DNA from 4 places in the Bradyrhizobium sp. MOS001 genome. Region 3 is predicted to be linked to each of the others. Evidence: predicted binding sites of a transcription regulator. Region 3 holds the regulator's gene; each other region holds the start of a gene.
What was found. The regulator LexA, encoded in region 3, represses DNA repair genes until DNA is damaged. The targets are predictions, from matches to a motif close to TGTTCNNNNTGTGTTCNG.
Positions count from the first base shown of each region.

Region 1: the regulator LexA is predicted to act here: its motif matches at 2,631-2,648, upstream of CT676_RS15435 (DNA repair protein).
Region 2: the regulator LexA is predicted to act here: its motif matches at 1,834-1,851, upstream of ruvC (crossover junction endodeoxyribonuclease RuvC).
Region 4: the regulator LexA is predicted to act here: its motif matches at 2,537-2,554, upstream of rmuC (DNA recombination protein RmuC).

Region 1 covers NZ_SPVJ01000009.1:108,965-113,173, forward strand. Annotated here, with positions in the region: gene CT676_RS15425 (error-prone DNA polymerase) at 1-297, opposite strand, end outside; gene CT676_RS15430 (DNA polymerase Y family protein) at 294-1,880, opposite strand; gene CT676_RS15435 (DNA repair protein) at 1,783-2,565, opposite strand; gene CT676_RS15440 (putative DNA modification/repair radical SAM protein) at 2,729-3,964, shown strand; gene CT676_RS15445 (UdgX family uracil-DNA binding protein) at 3,964-4,209, shown strand, end outside.
Region 2 covers NZ_SPVJ01000006.1:252,958-257,166, forward strand. Annotated here, with positions in the region: gene CT676_RS12175 (methyl-accepting chemotaxis protein) at 1-683, opposite strand, end outside; gene CT676_RS12180 (YebC/PmpR family DNA-binding transcriptional regulator) at 897-1,643, shown strand; gene ruvC (crossover junction endodeoxyribonuclease RuvC) at 1,882-2,409, shown strand; gene ruvA (Holliday junction branch migration protein RuvA) at 2,552-3,169, shown strand; gene CT676_RS12200 (hypothetical protein) at 3,166-3,696, shown strand; gene ruvB (Holliday junction branch migration DNA helicase RuvB) at 3,693-4,209, shown strand, end outside.
Region 3 covers NZ_SPVJ01000001.1:627,218-631,426, reverse strand. Annotated here, with positions in the region: gene CT676_RS03030 (GAF domain-containing protein) at 1-584, opposite strand, end outside; gene CT676_RS43850 (hypothetical protein) at 809-1,243, opposite strand; gene CT676_RS03020 (hypothetical protein) at 1,436-1,696, opposite strand; gene lexA (transcriptional repressor LexA) at 1,904-2,605, opposite strand; gene glp (gephyrin-like molybdotransferase Glp) at 2,782-3,993, opposite strand.
Region 4 covers NZ_SPVJ01000032.1:21,603-25,811, reverse strand. Annotated here, with positions in the region: gene truA (tRNA pseudouridine(38-40) synthase TruA) at 1-630, opposite strand, end outside; gene fmt (methionyl-tRNA formyltransferase) at 750-1,673, opposite strand; gene def (peptide deformylase) at 1,890-2,414, opposite strand; gene rmuC (DNA recombination protein RmuC) at 2,586-3,785, shown strand; gene CT676_RS29610 (AmpG family muropeptide MFS transporter) at 3,869-4,209, shown strand, end outside.

The DNA of each region.
Region 1 (4,209 bases), on a different contig from region 3:
GAGCTGGCACAGCCGGCCATAGGCGGCGCGGTCGCGCGGATAGACAAAAATGTCGGGCGTGCCGTCGATGAAGACGATGCGCGCGCCGATCAGCAATTTCGGCTTGTGCAGCACCTTGTCATTGTCGAGCTCCTTGTAGGCGCGCACCACGCCGGCGAGCGTGTTGTGGTCGGCAATGCCGATCACGGGAATGCCGAGGATGCTCGCCTGATGCACATAGGCGCGCGGATCCGAGCCGCCGCGCAGGAAGGAGAAGTTGGTGGTGATGCCGATCTCGGCATAAGCGGGCGTGGTCATGCGAAGAGACCGTGCACATACCAGTTGGGGGGAATGGGTTTGCCTTCGTCGTCGAACACCTCTCCTTCGTAAAGACCGTCGCGAAAGATCCAGAAGCGCAGGCCTTCGGCATCCTCGATGCGGAAATAATCCCGCGTCAATTGCTTGCCGTCCTGCCGCCACCATTCCATCGCGATGCGCTCGGGCCCTTCCACCCGCACCACCGCATGCAGCGCACGCCGCCAGGTGAACTGATGCGGCGGGCCGTCCGGCACGGTCGCGAACGGCACCTTGATCGGCTCCGGTCTGTCGAACAGCCGCAGGGGGCGCAGCGGCGGCTCGCTCTCGGCGCGCGCCGGCCATTCGGCCTGCATGGCCACGGCGAGATGGTGCTGGGCAGGCGCGGCCAGCACCGCACATTCGGGGATATGGGTATCCTCAGGCAAATGCACGACGACGCGCTTTCCGCCGATGCGCGCGGCGATGCGGTCGATCAGCGCGGCGAGCTCGTCATTGTCATGGACATGGGCGTCGAGATCGCGCTGCTCCTGCACCACGATCTCGGTGCGGCTCGCCGACAGCCGCACCATGTCGAAACCAAAGCCGGGATCCAGCGGATCGGCGAGCGCATCGAGACGTTCGCGAAACAGCCGGTCGATGACTTTGCTTTGCGTCACCGGCCGCCCGGTCTCGACCATGATCGCGCGCACCACGCCGTCGGTACGAAAGAAGGCGGCTTCCAGGCGCCGCGCGCCCTTGCCCTGCTTCTCCATGGACGCGATCAGCGTGTCGGCGAGCCGCGACAGCGTCAGCGCGATCATGGTGTCGGTGGCGATCGGTTCGGCAAAGCGCTTCTCCACGATATAATCCGGCAGCGGTTTGCGCGGATTGATCGGGGCATCGCCATGCCCCTGCGCATGCGCGAGCAGCGTGGAGAACCGCGCGCCGAACCGCGCCGTGATCTCATGCGGCTCGCGCGAGGCGACATCGCCGATGGTTTTCAGGCCGGCGCGGCGCAGACCAGTGGTGATGGCCTCGCCCGCACCAAGCGCGGATACCGGCAGCCGGCTGATCGCCGCCGCCTCCCCGCCATCGGCGACGATGGTGCCGGAGGCCTGCCGCGTCAGCGTGCGCGCACAGACCGAGGTGCCGGCGATCGCCGCGCTGACGGCAAAACCCTGACGGGCGAGCGCGCGGACGAAGGTCTGCAACAACGCAGCCTCGCCGCCGAACAGATGCGCGCAGCCGGTGATGTCCAGAAACAGCCCGTACGGCGGATCGAGCGCCACCAGCGGCGTGAAGCGGTCGCACCAGTCGGCGACGTCGCTGAGCGTCTTCGCATCGGCCACGACATCGGCGTCGAACACTTTCAAGTCCGGACACATCGCCCGTGCATTGGCCAGGGGCTGGCCGATGTGCAAGCCGAGGCGCTCGGCGGCTTCGTCCAGCGCATGGATCACCAGCGCATTGTTGTCCTTGATGACAACGATGCTCGGATCATTGGTCTTACCCAGCGCGCCGAAGAACCGCTGAATCCGATCGATGGGCAGGCGCGGCAGCCACAGGCTGAGGATACGTCGACGGTTCAGAGAACTGGCACTCATCACATTTCCATTCCATGATCCACCGGCCGCACGGGCCATGACGATTGCGCAAGAGTTCGGCATCGAAGCGCGGCGCGCCCCAGGAGCTCCATGCCGGGCCCGGCGGCGAATGCGCCGCGCGCAACATCCACCGCGTCTCCGCGGTCGAGGGCAGCGGCTGCGCGGCCATCCGCAACATCAGGCCGGTGACACCGGAGCCTTGCGCGGCCAGTGTCAGCTTGCGGCTCGCCACGAGATCGAACTGCCGCGTCTCACCCCAGAGCTCGAGCACAACGGCGCCAAGCGCGTCGCAGGCGAGCGCATCGGCCGAGGTCCGCAACGCGCTCTCGACATCGGCGGCGCGCACCATCACCACGCGGCGCGGATCGAGACCGATCTCGGCAAGCCCGCTCATCGACAGCGCGCCGGTCTCGAGTTCCGAAAAATCCTGCCGCACCCACAGCAGCGGCCGGCGCCGCGAGACACGCCCCGCAAGCCCCATGACAAAACCCGTCGCGGCGGTTCCCTGCCGGCCCTCGCAAAACACCTCGTGGATCACCGCGCGCGCGAGCCCGCCCTTCAGCGCGCTGTCGACCTCGTCGTGGCCGAGCGCGACGCGATCGTGCTGATGCACGACCTCCGCCGTCTCGATGCGCTCGATCTGGCCGCGCAAGGTCGCAAGCGCGTTCATCCGTGCGCCGCTCATATACGCCGCTCCTTCAGAGGTGATTGCCGAGGTTCTCAAAAATAAGAACCTACGGCTGGCTCATTTGTTCATGATATGTTCTAATATAAAGCTAACAGCGGCCGGGGAGTCAATCGAATTGGTGCTCATCCGGATTCGTAAGCTGAATCAAAGGGATTCCACGATGGACGTACAACGCAAGCTGGAGATTCTGGCTGATGCCGCCAAATACGACGCGTCGTGCGCCTCCAGCGGCACCGAGAAGCGGGATTCCAGCGATGGCAAGGGCATGGGCTCGACCGCGCCGGGCATGGGCATCTGCCATTCCTACGCGCCGGACGGACGCTGCATCTCGCTGCTCAAAGTGCTCCTGACCAACGCCTGCAATTACGACTGCCTTTATTGCGTCAACCGCGCCTCCTCCAACGTGCCGCGTGCCCGCTTCACCATCGACGAAGTGGTCAAGCTCACGCTCGACTTCTACCGGCGCAATTACATCGAGGGCCTGTTTCTCTCCTCCGGCATCATCCGCAGCCCCGACTACACCATGGAGCAGGTGGTCAGCGTCGCGCGCAAACTGCGCGAGGAGCATCACTTCCGCGGCTACATCCATCTCAAGACCATTCCCGAGGCCGACGACGCGCTGATCGCGGAAGCCGGCAAATATGCAGATCGCCTCTCCATCAACATCGAGATGCCTGAGGAGACGAGCCTGCAGCAATACGCACCGGAAAAGGATGTGCGCGCGATCCGCCGCACCATGGGCCGGCTGCGGCTGAAGCTCGACGAGGCCGAGGAAAACCGCAGCACAAAGACGAAGGCCAGGCCGCAGCGCTTCGCGCCCGCCGGACAGAGCACACAGATGATCGTCGGCGCCGACGCGGCCTCTGATCACACCATCCTGCACACCAGCTCCAATCTCTATGGCTCCTACCGGCTGCGGCGCGTCTATTACTCCGCCTTCAGCCCGATCCCCGATGCCAGCCGCGCTTTGCCTCTGGTACAGCCGCCGCTGCTGCGCGAGCACCGGCTTTACCAGGCCGACTGGCTGATGCGGTTCTACGGTTTCGACGTTGCGGAGATCGTTGACGACAGCGCGATGCTGCCGCTCGACATCGATCCGAAGCTCGCCTGGGCGCTGCGCCATCGCGACCGCTTCCCGCTCGACGTCAACCGCGCCAGCCGCGAGGAGCTGTTGCGCGTGCCGGGCTTCGGCACCAAGGCGGTCGAACGCATCATCGCGACGCGGCGCACCACCACGATCCGCCTCTCCGATCTCGCGCGGCTGCATGTGCCCCGCAACAAGGCGCTGCCATTCATCGTCCTCAGCGATCACCGGCCCGCGCCGCATCGCCTCGACGAGGCGCGGCTGATCGAACGGTTCAAGCCGAAGGCAACACAATTGGGGTTTGGCTTCTGATGCAGTACATCACCCTCGACACCGAAACCGATTTCGACGGCTGGCGCAAAGCCGCGCGTAGCCTCGTGCTGCATCATGTGCAGCCAACCGATGTCACCTGGACCGTACAAGGCGGCGAAGCCGAGCTGTTTGCACCGCCCTCCCCGTCTCCGATATTTGAGGTGAACGACAGCACCTTTAACGTCTCGGCAAAATTCGTCGATCTCGCCAAGGCCGCGATCCTGCATCGCGACGGCGAGCGCTTT
Region 2 (4,209 bases), on a different contig from region 3:
TGCGCGATGCGGTGCACGGCGTCGGCCGAGCCGGCGGCGTCGCGCTGAAGCGCGTCGATCTTCCTGGTGATCTCCTCCGTCGCGCCCTGGGTCTGCACCGCGAGCGCCTTCACTTCGGTGGCGACGACCGCAAAGCCCTTGCCGGCCGCGCCCGCACGCGCGGCCTCGATGGTCGAGTTGAGCGCGAGCAGCGTCGTCTGCCGCGCAATCTGCGCAATCAGATTGACGACATTGCCGATGGCGGCGGAGGATTCGCGCAGGCGGTCGACATTGGCGCGGGCTTCCTGCGCCGCAGCGCTGGCTTCGTCGGCGAGCTTGCCGGCCTCGCGCACCTGCGCGCCGATGCCTTGGGCGGACTGGGTGAACTTGTCGGCGGCGTGGGCGAAGGTGGAGGCGGTCGATTGCGCCGCATTGGTGCGGCCGGTGAGGGCGTCGGTGCGCCCGCGAATATCCGCGAGCGTTGCCGCGGTCGCCTCCGCGCCGCCGGCGACCGAATTGGCGGCCCGCTCGAGCTGGCGGATCATGGCGCCGAGCTCGAGTTCCAGCAGTTCCAGGATTTCCCTGGCGGAATCGCCCTCGGCCGACGGGGCAGGCGCGGGATCGACCGGCGACGGCGCGGCCTGTGGGGGTGCCACGGGCGCGGACAAGTCGGGCAGACGCTTCCGGAACAATGCGAACGCCATCAGGTCACTCTTGTCGGGGAACGGGCGGTTGCTATTTTCGCAAGCCGGAATGAAATCAGGGTTAACGGTGCCTGACTGATGCCGACTCTTGGGCACGGGCCACTACGGTATTACCTTAAAGTCGTAGAGCCTCTTTCATTCCGGTGGGTTGGCGGCCTATAAGGCCGCGCTTCCCACGCTCACCTTTGGCGCACGATTCCTGACGAGACACGCATGGCCGGACATTCCCAATTCAAGAACATCATGCACCGCAAGGGGCGGCAGGATGCCCAGAAGTCGAAGCTGTTCGGCAAGCTGGCGCGGGAAATCACCGTCGCGGCCAAGCTGGGCACGCCCGACCCCAACATGAACCCGCGCCTGCGCGCCGCCATCATCGCGGCGCGCCAGGAGAACATGCCGAAGGACAATATCGAGCGCGCCGTCAAGAAGGCGCTCGGCAATGAGGGCGAGAACTATGACGAGATCCGCTACGAGGGTTACGGCCCCGGCGGCGTCGCCGTCATCGTCGAGGCGCTGACCGACAACCGCAACCGCGCCGCCTCCGACATCCGCTCCTTCTTCACCAAATCGGGCGGCAATCTCGGCGAAACCGGCTCGGTCTCCTTCATGTTCGACCGCACCGGCATCATCGAATACGACCGCAGCGTCGCCTCCGACGACGCCGTGCTGGATGCCGCGATCGAGGCCGGCGCCGACGACGTCGTATCGAGCGAAGGCGGACACGAGATCTACGCCTCGACCGAAGGCTATCGCGACGTCGCCAAGGCGCTGGAAGCCAAGTTCGGCGAGCCGCGCAAGGCCGCCCTGATCTGGAAGCCGCAGAATACGGTCGCGGTCGACGACGAGACCGGCGAGAAGCTTTTGAAGCTGATGGACCTGCTCAACGAGCACGACGACGTCCAGCACGTCTACGCCAATTTCGAGGTGTCGGACGCGCTGTTGGCGAAGATGGGCGGCTGAGGTCGCCACCAGCCCCAGATTCTGCTGTCGTCGCCCGGCTTGACCGGGCGACCCAGTATTCCAGAGACGTCAGAGGGAAACGGAGAAGCCGCGGCGTACTGGATACCCCGCTTTCGCGGGGTATGACCGCGTGTCTTGTGGTCGTCATCGCGGGCACCCAATCGCGACACCCCACTTCCCCTGTTACTTCCGTTCTGTTTCTGTTTCCCCCACCGCAGCCAGCCGCTATCACTGGCCCATGACTGCGCTCCCGATTCGTGGCCCCGTTCGCATCATCGGCATCGACCCCGGCCTGCGCCGCACCGGCTGGGGCGTGATCGAGGCCGAGGGCAATCGTTTGATCTACGTCGCCTGCGGCTCGGTGGAACCACCGGACGATTTGCCGCTGGCGAGCCGGCTGCTCGCAATCCATGAGGGGCTTGCGGCCGTCCTGTCCGGTCACAAGCCGATGGAAGCCGCGGTCGAGCAGACCTTTGTGAACAAGGACGGCGTCGCGACGCTGAAGCTCGGCCAGGCCCGCGGCGTCGCCATGCTGGCGCCCGCGATGTTCGGCATTACCGTCGCCGAATACGCGCCGAACCAGGTCAAGAAGACGGTGGTCGGCGCCGGCCACGCCGACAAGCACCAGATCGCGATGATGCTGAAGATCTTGCTGCCGAAAGCCGAGCCGCCGTCAGCGGACGCCGCCGACGCGCTCGCCATCGCCATTACCCACGCCCATCATCGCCAAAGCACGGCGCTCAGGCTGAAGGTGGTGGGGATATGATCGATCGCCATGCATCGCCGGCGTCATGCCCGGGCTTGTCCCGGGCATCCACGTTCTTTCTCGCCGATGTCAAAGGCGTGGATGGCCGGGTCAAGCCCGGCCATGACGAGAGAGAAGTGCCTGCCGTAGCCGAGGTCCCGAGATGATCGGCAAGCTCAAAGGCCTGATCGATTCCTACGGCGAGGATTATGTGCTCCTCGACGTCGGCGGCGTTGGCTATCAGGTGCATTGCTCGGCCCGCACGCTGCAGCATCTACCCTCGCCCGGCGAGGCCGCGGTGCTGTCGATCGAGACCTATGTCCGCGAGGATCAAATAAAACTGTTCGGCTTCCGCACCGACCAGGAGCGCGAATGGTTTCGCCTGCTTCAGACCGTGCAGGGCGTCGGCGCCAAGGTCGCGCTTGCCGTGCTCGGCACGCTGGCGCCTTCCGACCTCGCCAACGCGATTGCGCTGCGCGATAAGGCCGCGGTGGCACGCACGCCGGGCGTCGGCCCCAAGGTTGCCGAGCGCATCGTTACCGAGCTGAAGGACAAGGCGCCTGCTTTCGCCAATGTCGATCCCGCCGTCGTGCATCTCGCCGGCGCCGTCGACGACCAGCGCGCGCCGCGCCCGGTGGCAGATGCGATCTCTGCGCTGGTCAATCTCGGCTACGGCCAGCCGCAGGCGGCTGCCGCTATTGCATCCGCATCGCGCAGCGCGGGCGAGAGCGCCGAGACCGCGCAACTCATCCGGCTAGGCCTGAAGGAGCTGTCGAAGTGAGCGCGGCCCACGCCAATCCCGTCGCCGCCCTGTTTCGTCGCCTTTCGCGCGTGGCCGGTATCGTCGTGATTTTCTCCATTGTCGGGCCGCTGACGACCGCCGCGTTGATTGCTGTGACGGTAACGGCGCTCGGCGCCGCGGTGCTGCAGATGTTTCTCGTGTTCCTCGAACTGGAAGCACTGCGTGCCCTGGTTTCGATCGCGGTCGTGCTGTTGGCCATCGTCACGATTCTCGCCTCGTTCCTTCCTGCAGTCGTCGCCGGCCTGATATTTGCGTTGGCGGCGGTCTACGCCGATCTCAACATGATCTGGATGGCGTGGCTCGCCGCGGCCGTGGGCGCGGCCGGCTTCGTCATGGTTGGCATGTTCGTCGTGCCCTCCGAAACCTCGGCGGTGATCGTGCCGAGTGTCCGTTCCGCGCCCGAGGCGCTGAAGCTTTCGGCGATGCTCGCCGTCGTCGCCGTCATTCCGGCCAGCCTGTGCTGGTGGCTCGCGAAACCGCTGCATCGTGTTATCCTGCCCGCATGACCACTCCCCCACGCATCGTCACGCCCGAGCGCCGCTCCGATGACGTCGGCGACACCGCGCTACGTCCGCAATCGCTGTCCGACTTCGTCGGCCAGCAGCAGGCGCGCAAGAACCTCTCGATCTTCATCGAGGCGGCGCGCAAGCGCGGCGAGGCGCTGGATCACGTGCTGTTCGTAGGCCCCCCTGGCCTCGGCAAGACCACGCTGGCGCAGATCGTCGCCAAGGAGCTCGGCGTCGGCTTTCGCGCCACCTCGGGTCCGGTGATCGCCAAGGCCGGCGATCTCGCCGCACTCCTCACCAACCTCGAAGAGCGCGACGTGCTCTTCATCGACGAGATCCATCGGCTCAGCCCGGCGGTGGAAGAGGTGCTCTATCCCGCGATGGAGGACTTTCAGCTCGACCTGATCATCGGCGAGGGCCCGGCGGCACGCTCGGTGAAGATCGAGCTGTCGAAATTCACGCTCGTCGGCGCTACCACGCGCGCCGGCCTCCTCACCAATCCCTTGCGCGACC
Region 3 (4,209 bases):
TAGGGAACGCCGACGCCGAGATTGATTCCGACCTTGGCGGCGTCCTCCCAGCGCAGAAAACTCCTGGCATCGTGCAGGTCCTTGATGATCAGCGGCAGGCTGGCTTTCCAGATGCGGCCTGGAAGGCCGAAGCCGCGCGGAAATCTGGTGTGGCGGGAGTTGAATTCGAACATGTCGGCGGTGCCGTAATAGCCGTCGACGAGCCCCATCTCGTGGGAGGTTTCGGCATCGTTGTGCCAGAGCTCGATCGCGCCGACATGGGCCTCGTCATCGCCGCAGAACAGCACCATGACGGCTTGCAGGAATTCGCCTGAAAACACGGGCACCGCCACGCCGCAGGTCAGCCCGGCGGCGATGGCCTGATCGGTCCGCTTGAAATAGGAATCGGTGAATCTGGTGAGGATCACAGGGTGGCCGCTGGCCCAGGCCTTGCCGGGAAGCCCCTCGTCATATGCGAAGTGCAAATCTTCGCTCACGTCCCTAAACGCGGACAACCCTTCGCCGTAGAGGCCGCCGCCGAATTCCAGCCGCATGCGCGTGCGGTCAGGCACCCAGAGTTCAACGACGCGAATGAAGGTCTTCATCGAACGTGCCCGCCGTCCCAAACCGCACCAAGCATCGGCCATTTGGCTGCGGAACGGACGTTCAAAATTCAGGCAGGACAGCGCAAACTTCGTGCGGTGGGAGGCGCAACGGCGTGGTCCGCCCGATGGCGTTTCGCGGGGCACGAGCAACACCATCTCGCCGGCCTCGGCCGGCGATGGCGATTTTCAATCCTGGCCCGACCTGCCGGTCGGGAATGGCGATGTCAGCCGATCGGCAGGCGGGTGATGGTTGGCCGGCTGTCGGTGATGGTCTGCGGCTTGTGCTCGCGATCGCCGAGCGGCTGGGTCACCGGTAGCTGCAGCACGGTCGCACGCTGGCCTTCGACCAGCTGCGTCACCAGCACGGATTTGCCGTCGGGGAATTCGATCGCATCATGATGGCGATCGGGAATGTGCGGATCGATCTTGCCGAACTTGCCGACGCGCGAATTGACGGTGCGCGTCCAGATCCAGCGATTGTCGTAGCGGACGTTGTCGGCGAAGGCGAGCTCCGTTCCCGGGAGCAGGCAGACCGCGACGGTCGGATCGGCCGCGGAGGCAAAGCCGCGCGTCGAGGTGCCGCGGAAAGTTGTCGTGACGATCGTCTCGCCGACTTCGGCGGGACGCGACGCGACGGCATGCAGGCTGTAGTCACACATCGGGTGCTCCTCATGCAGGGATGGCGACCCACGTCTCTTAATCGAGGCGCAGGCCTCTATCAGAGTGGAAATACCAAACGTTCTGCCGGGTTGTAGGCAAATCTACGGCTCGCCGCCGCAGGCCGCAATCACATTAACTTTCCCGAATCCGCCAGGAACAAAGCCCGCCCCTTTGCATTCTGCAGGCGCGTGTCAGCGCCCCGCAGGCGCCGACCAGCCGGAATAGTGCCAGCCCGGCCGCGACGGTTGGTCGACGGCGTCGAGGGCCTTGCGGACTTGCTCGCTTACGGCGGTGTCCTTGCGGACATGGGGCCGCGATTGCGCGGCCAAGGCTTGCACGGCCAAGGCTTGCACGGCCAAGGCTTGTACGTCCAAGGCTTGTACGTCCAAGGCTTGCGACGCTGATGCTGCGATCAGCGCCACAGCAATTGTGCTCAGAACGATCCGGCGCATGACTTCTCCTCGAACCTGAAGGCCGCGAAGCAGGGCTGCTTCGTGCGGCGTGCCGAGGATTTACCGCTGGAGGAGGGGCCGGATAATCTGCGCGAAACCAGAAAGACTATCCAGCGGAAGCGGACAATCGTCCGCTCCAATCTCGGATCGGCGCCGCCGATCGAAAGCGCGCGGGGCGCCAAATAACCGATACCGGCACGTCCGGTATCAATACTTCCGGTACAGCCCGATCAGCTTGCCCTGGATCTTCACCCGGTTGGGCGGCAGAATGCGGACCTCATAGGCCGCATTGGCGGGCTCGAGCGCGATCGAGGCGCCGCGGCGGCGGAAGCGCTTGAGCGTCGCCTCCTCGTCGTCGATCAGCGCCACCACGATATCGCCGGTATCGGCGCTCTCGTTGCGCTGGATCAGCGCCATGTCGCCGTCGAGAATGCCGGCCTCGACCATGGAATCGCCGCGCACTTCGAGCGCGTAATGTTCGCCCGAGCCGAGCATGTCAGGCGGTACGCTGATGGTGTGGCTGCGGGTCTGCAAGGCCTCGATCGGCGTACCGGCCGCGATGCGGCCCATCACGGGGACCGCGACGGGGCGCTCGCCCTCGTCCGCCGGCGGGCTCGAAGTCGTGCGGACCTTGCCGAGATTGCCTTCGATGACGCTCGGCGTGAAGCCGCGGCGGCTGCCGGCAGCGGCCTGAAGCTCGGGCAGCTTGATCACCTCGATGGCGCGGGCCCGGTTGGGCAGGCGCCGGATGAAGCCGCGCTCCTCGAGCGCAGTGATCAGGCGATGGATGCCCGATTTCGAGCGCAGGTCGAGCGCGTCCTTCATCTCATCGAAGGAGGGCGGCACGCCGCTTTCCTTCAGCCGTTCGCTGATGAACCGCAGGAGCTCGTATTGTTTGCGCGTTAACATCTCGACCAAAATCCCCCGGTTGATGTCGTTCGATTCCGAGACGCTGAATTCAGCAGTAAGCCGCTACATTCTCGAAACAAATCATGAACAGACACTATATGTTCGATACATGTTCCGCAACTGCTTAATTTACCGTGAACGCGACAAAGTTCGCGGAACGCACGCGAACGAAGCGCTCAGACGGGCAGCCGCAAGACCTCGCAAGGCGTGCCGGCTTCGGCCTTCGACGCGAATGGCGCGCGCACGAGAAGTGCCTGTGCCGCAGCGAGATTCGCAAGCAGCGAGGAATCCTGGTGATTGACCGGAAGGGCGACGAGCGTGCCGTCATCGCGGAGCTCGAGGCGTGCGCGCAGGTAATCCTCGCGCTGGTCGTTGGCGCCGACATCGCGGCCGAGCACCGCGCGTTCGCGGCGGTGATGAATCATCGAACGGCCCGAAAGCGCGCGAATCAACGGCACCATGAACAGGAAGCCGCAAACGTAGGATGACACGGGATTGCCGGGCAGGCCGATCACGCGCATCGCGCCGAGCCGCCCGTTCATCATCGGCTTGCCCGGCCGCATCGCTATCTTCCAGAACGCCATCGAGATACCTTCGTCCCTCAGCGCCTGCTGGACCAGATCGTGGTCCCCGACCGACGCGCCGCCGGTCGTGATCAGGATGTCGGCGCCGCTCTCCCGCGCGCGGCCGATGCCGGCCGTGGTGGCCTCCAGCGTATCGGCGGCAACGCCGAGGTCGATGGTATCGGCGCCCTCGCTGCGGGCGAGCGCGTGCAGGGCGTAGCCGTTGGAATAGACGATCTGGCCGTGGCCCGGCGTCGTACCCGGCATCACCAGCTCGTCGCCGGTCGCGAGGATCGCGACCTTCGGGCGTCGCCGGACTGGCAATTGCGGGTAATTCATGCCGGCGGCGAGCGCGAGGTCGCGCTCGGTGAGCCGGGCTCCCTTGCGCAGCAGCACGTCGCCTTCCGAGAAGTCGACGCCGGCGGGGCGGATGTGCCGCCCCGTTACGGCGGCTTCCTTGATCGTTATGCGCTTGCCGTCCGCGATCGTGTCCTCCTGGATCACGACCGCATCAGCGCCATCGGGAACGACACCGCCGGTGAAGATACGCACGGCCTCGCCGGCGCCGACCGATCCCGCAAACGGGCGGCCCGCCGCGACCTCGCCAATCAGGGTGAGCTGGGAGTCGATCTTCGCCGCATCGACCGCGCGCACCGCATAGCCGTCCATTGCCGACATCGCCTGCGGCGGCTGCGTGCGCCGCGCGGCGACGTCGCGCGCGAGCACGCGGTGGAAGGCTGCGTCGAGCGCGATCATCTCTTCAGGCAGCGGCTCTGCGCCCGCCAGCACCGCAGCGAGCGCGTCGGAAACCGGCATCAGGGCCACGGGTGAAAACTCCTGCTGGGCCCGTTCGGGCAAATCGGCGGCGAGAGTTCTAGCCGAGTGCAGGCGCAGAGGCAAAACAGTGGCCGCGCAGGATGATTTATCCTGCGTCATCCGCTCTGCGATGAAGGGTGAGCATCAAGTCCGCCGCGGCATGATCCAGAAGGCGAGACAGACCGGTACGAGGATGGCCATGGCGAGGACGAGAAGGACGAGAGC
Region 4 (4,209 bases), on a different contig from region 3:
GCCCTCGCCGACCCAGACCAGCGATCCCACCATCGAGCGCACCTGGCTGTGCAGGAAGGAGCGCGCCGACGTAAGAATCGTGATCTCGCGGCCGTCGCGGTGCACGTCGAGCTGGTCGAGCGTTTTCTCCGGCGACTTGGCCTGGCACTCGGTGTCGCGAAACGTCGTGAAGTCGTGTTTGCCGAGCAGACGTTGTGCCGCCGCATGCATCGCATCGGCATCGAGCCGGCGCGGCACGCGCCAGGCGTGACCGATATCAAGCGCGAGATTGGCGCGGGTGTTGACGACGCGGTAGCGGTAGTGCCGCTTCACGGCCGAGAACCGCGCCTCGAAGGTGTCAGGGACGATCTCGGCCTCCAGCACCGCAATTGGATGCGGGCGCAGATGCGCGTTGAGACCATCGCGAAAACGGCCCGGCGGAAACTGCTTGTCGATGTCGACATGCGCGACCTGGCCGCGCGCATGCACGCCGGCATCGGTGCGGCCCGCACCGTGCACGCGCAGATCCGCGCCGGTCATCGCCTTCACCGCCGCCTCTAACGCGCCCTGCACGGAAGGCAGCGTGTCCTGCACCTGCCAGCCGAAGAACGGCGCGCCGTCATATTCGATGGTGAGCTTGTAGCGGGGCATCTCAATCCGGGTGGTGTCATCGCCCGGCTTGACCGGGCGATCCAGTACTCCGAGACATCTCTGTTCAGCCGAGAAGCCTCGGCGTACTGGATACCCCGCCTTCGCGGGGTATGACAGCGCTACGTGAATTTGGCTCCCGGCTTCACCGGCACGCCGCGCAAAAAGTCCGTGGCCTGCATCCGCGCCTTGCCCTCGCGCTGGAGCTCGAGGATGCGGATCGCGCCCTCGCCGCAGGCAATCGTGAGCTGGTCGTCGAGCACCTCGCCGGGTGCACCGGAGCCCTTCGCCAACTCGCAGCGCAGGATTTTTACGCGCGCATTCTCAAGCTCGGCCCAGGCGCCGGGAAACGGCGACAGGCCGTGGATGTGGCGCAGCACGGCGTGCGCCGGCTTGGTCCATTCGATCCGCGCTTCGGCCTTGTCGATCTTGGCGGCGTAGGTGACGCCATCCGCGCTCTGCTTCTTGAGCTGGAGCCCGCCGCGGGCGAGCGCGGCCATCGCGCGCACCATCAGATCGGCACCGAGCCGGGAGAGGCGGTCATGCAGATCGACCGCGGTCATGTTGTCGGGAATCGCCATGCGCTCGGCCATGGCGACGTCACCGGTGTCGAGACCGACATCCATCTTCATCACCATGACGCCGCTCTCGGCATCGCCTTCCATGATCGCGCGGTTGATCGGCGCGGCGCCGCGCCAGCGCGGCAGCAGCGAAGCGTGCAGATTGTAACAGCCGAGCTTCGGCGCATCGAGGATCGCCTGCGGCAGGATCATGCCGTAGGCGACGACGACGGCGGCATCGGCGTCGAAGGCGCGAAACTCGTCGAGCGCTTCGGGCGTCTTCAGCGACTTCGGCGTCAGCACGGGAACGCCGAGCTTTCGCGCGGCTTCCTCGACCGGGGTCGGCTGCAATTGCAGGCCGCGCCGTCCGCCGGGCTTGGGCGCGCGCGTATAGACCGCCGCGATCTCGTGGCCATGCGAGACCAGCTCGAGCAGCGTCGGCACGGAGAAATCGGGCGTGCCCATGAAGATGAGGCGGAGGGGCATGACAAGGACTCGGTATGTTCCCTCCCCCCTTGCGGGGGAGGGCTAGGGAGAGGGGTGCCACACGACGCGCTCTCTCGGCGTTAGCGCGGGCGCCCTATTGTTGGCATTCGCAAACGACGGGCGCCTTTTGCTGGGCTACCCCTCTCCCCCGCCCTCCCCCGCAAGGGGGGAGGGAGCGCACGGGAGTTCGCGGCAGCACCAGCGCTTACAAATGACTTACTCCGCGCGCTTGGCGGCTTTCTCGAACTTCTTGATCACGCGGTCGCGCTTGAGCTTTGAGAGATAGTCGACGAACAGCACGCCGTTGAGATGGTCGATCTCGTGCTGAATGCAGGTGGCGTAGAGGCCTTCGGCGTCCTCCTCGTGCACCTTGCCGTCGAGATCGGTGAAGCGCACGCGCACCTTCGCAGGCCTTTCGACCTCCTCGTAATATTCGGGGATCGAGAGGCAGCCTTCCTCGTAGACCGACAGATCCTCGGAGGAGGCGATAATTTCAGGGTTGATGAAGACACGCGGCTCCGGCTTTGTCTCGCCGTCCGGGTCAGGCTTGGCGAGGTCCATGGTGATCAGCCGCAAGGGCTGCGCGATCTGGATCGCCGCGAGCCCGATGCCGGGCGCGTCGTACATGGTCTCGAACATGTCGTCGGCAAGCTTGCGGATCTCCGTCGTGACCTTCTCGATCGGCTTGGAGACCAGACGCAGCTGCTTGTCGGGCAGGATGATGATTTCTCTGAGGGCCATGGCCGCGATTTAAGCCGCATGCCGGATGCGGTCAATGCGGCGAGGAACTCCGTTAACCCTCCGCTAACCATAAAACTTCAGGTTTCGTTAACCATAAAAATTAGGGGGCTATTAACCATAAGCGTTCGCTATTCGTTCGCGGAGAGTGTCGAATCGGCTACAAGGGCCGCCATGAACGAGATCATTTTCCTGGCTGGCGACTGGCCGGTCCGCACCATCGATGCGCTGATCGGCTTCGGCGCCCTCGTCGTCATCCTGCTGGTGGTGATCGCGGTCGTGATCGCGCGATCCGGGCGGCGCGGCGCGGAACTCGCCATGGCCAATGCCATCCGCGCGGACGAGCTCGAGGAGCGCCTCAGCCAGGTGCTGCACGCCCAGAGCGAGGCTGCCGGCCGAGCCGACGCCATGACCCAGGCGCTGGCCGGCCGCCAGGCCGACATGGCGCGCGCGGTCAACGAGCGGCTGGATTCGGTGACCCATCGGGTCGGCCAGTCGATGGAACACTCGACGCGCAACACCATGGAGAGCCTGCGCGCCCTGCACGAGCGGCTCGGCATCATCGACAACGCGCACAAGAACCTGACCGACCTCACCACGCAGGTGACGACCTTGCGCGACGTGCTCGCCAACAAGCAGTCGCGCGGCGCCTTCGGCCAGGCGCGGATGGAGGCGATCGTCCAGGACGGCTTGCCGAAGGGCGCCTACGAGTTCCAGTTCACGCTCTCGACGGGAAAGCGGCCGGACTGCGTGGTGTTCCTGCCCGACCAGCGGCCGCTCTGCATCGACGCAAAATTTCCGCTGGAGGCGATGACCGCGCTGCACGATGCGCGCACCGACGAGGAGAAGCGCATCGCCACGCAGCGGCTGCGCGGCGACGTGATGAAGCATGTCAGCGACATCGCCGACAAATATCTCGTCGCCGGCGAGACCCAGGAGATGGCACTGATGTTCGTGCCGTCGGAATCGGTCTATGCCGAGATCCATGACGGTTTCGACGACGTGATCCAGAAGGCCTATCGCGCCCGCGTCGTGCTGGTGTCGCCTTCGCTGCTGATGCTCGCGATCCAGGTGATGCAGCAGATCATGAAAGACGCGCGCATGCGCGACGCCGCCGACCAGATCCGCACCGAGGTGATCAAGCTCGGCGACGATTTGGGCCGCCTGCGCGACCGCGTGCTGAAGCTCCAGAAGCATTTTGCCGACGCGAACGAGGACGTGCGGCAGGTGCTGATCTCCGCCGACAAGATCGAGAAGCGCGCAGGGAGAATCGAGGAGCTCGATTTCAGCAAGACCGATGCGCCGGAGGGGCCGCATCTGGTGGCAACCGGTGCCGCGGAGCTGTTCCCGAGGAAGCTCCAGGCGGGGGAGTGAGTTTTGAGGCACACTGTCGTCGCCCGGCTTGACCGGGCGACGACACCTCACTTGTGGCAGCCAGAATCTGCTAACACCTCCCCATGACCGCACCCGACGCGACCTCCCCTGCCAGCCCCGACACGGCCCCCACCTCCTGGCGTGACGGCCTGGCCGTGTACCTGCAACCGCGGGTGCTGATCGTACTGTTCCTCGGCTTCTCGTCCGGGCTGCCGCTGGCGCTGTCGGGCTCCACGCTCCTGGTGTGGATGCGCGAGGCCGGGGTCGACCTCAAGACCATCGGGCTGTTTGCGCTGGTCGGCACGCCCTACACGCTGAAATTCCTGTGGGCGCCGCTGGTGGATGCGCTGCATGTGCCGCTGTTCACCCGCGCGTTCGGACGGCGGCGCGGCTGGCTGCTGTTCTCGCAATTGCTGCTGATCAT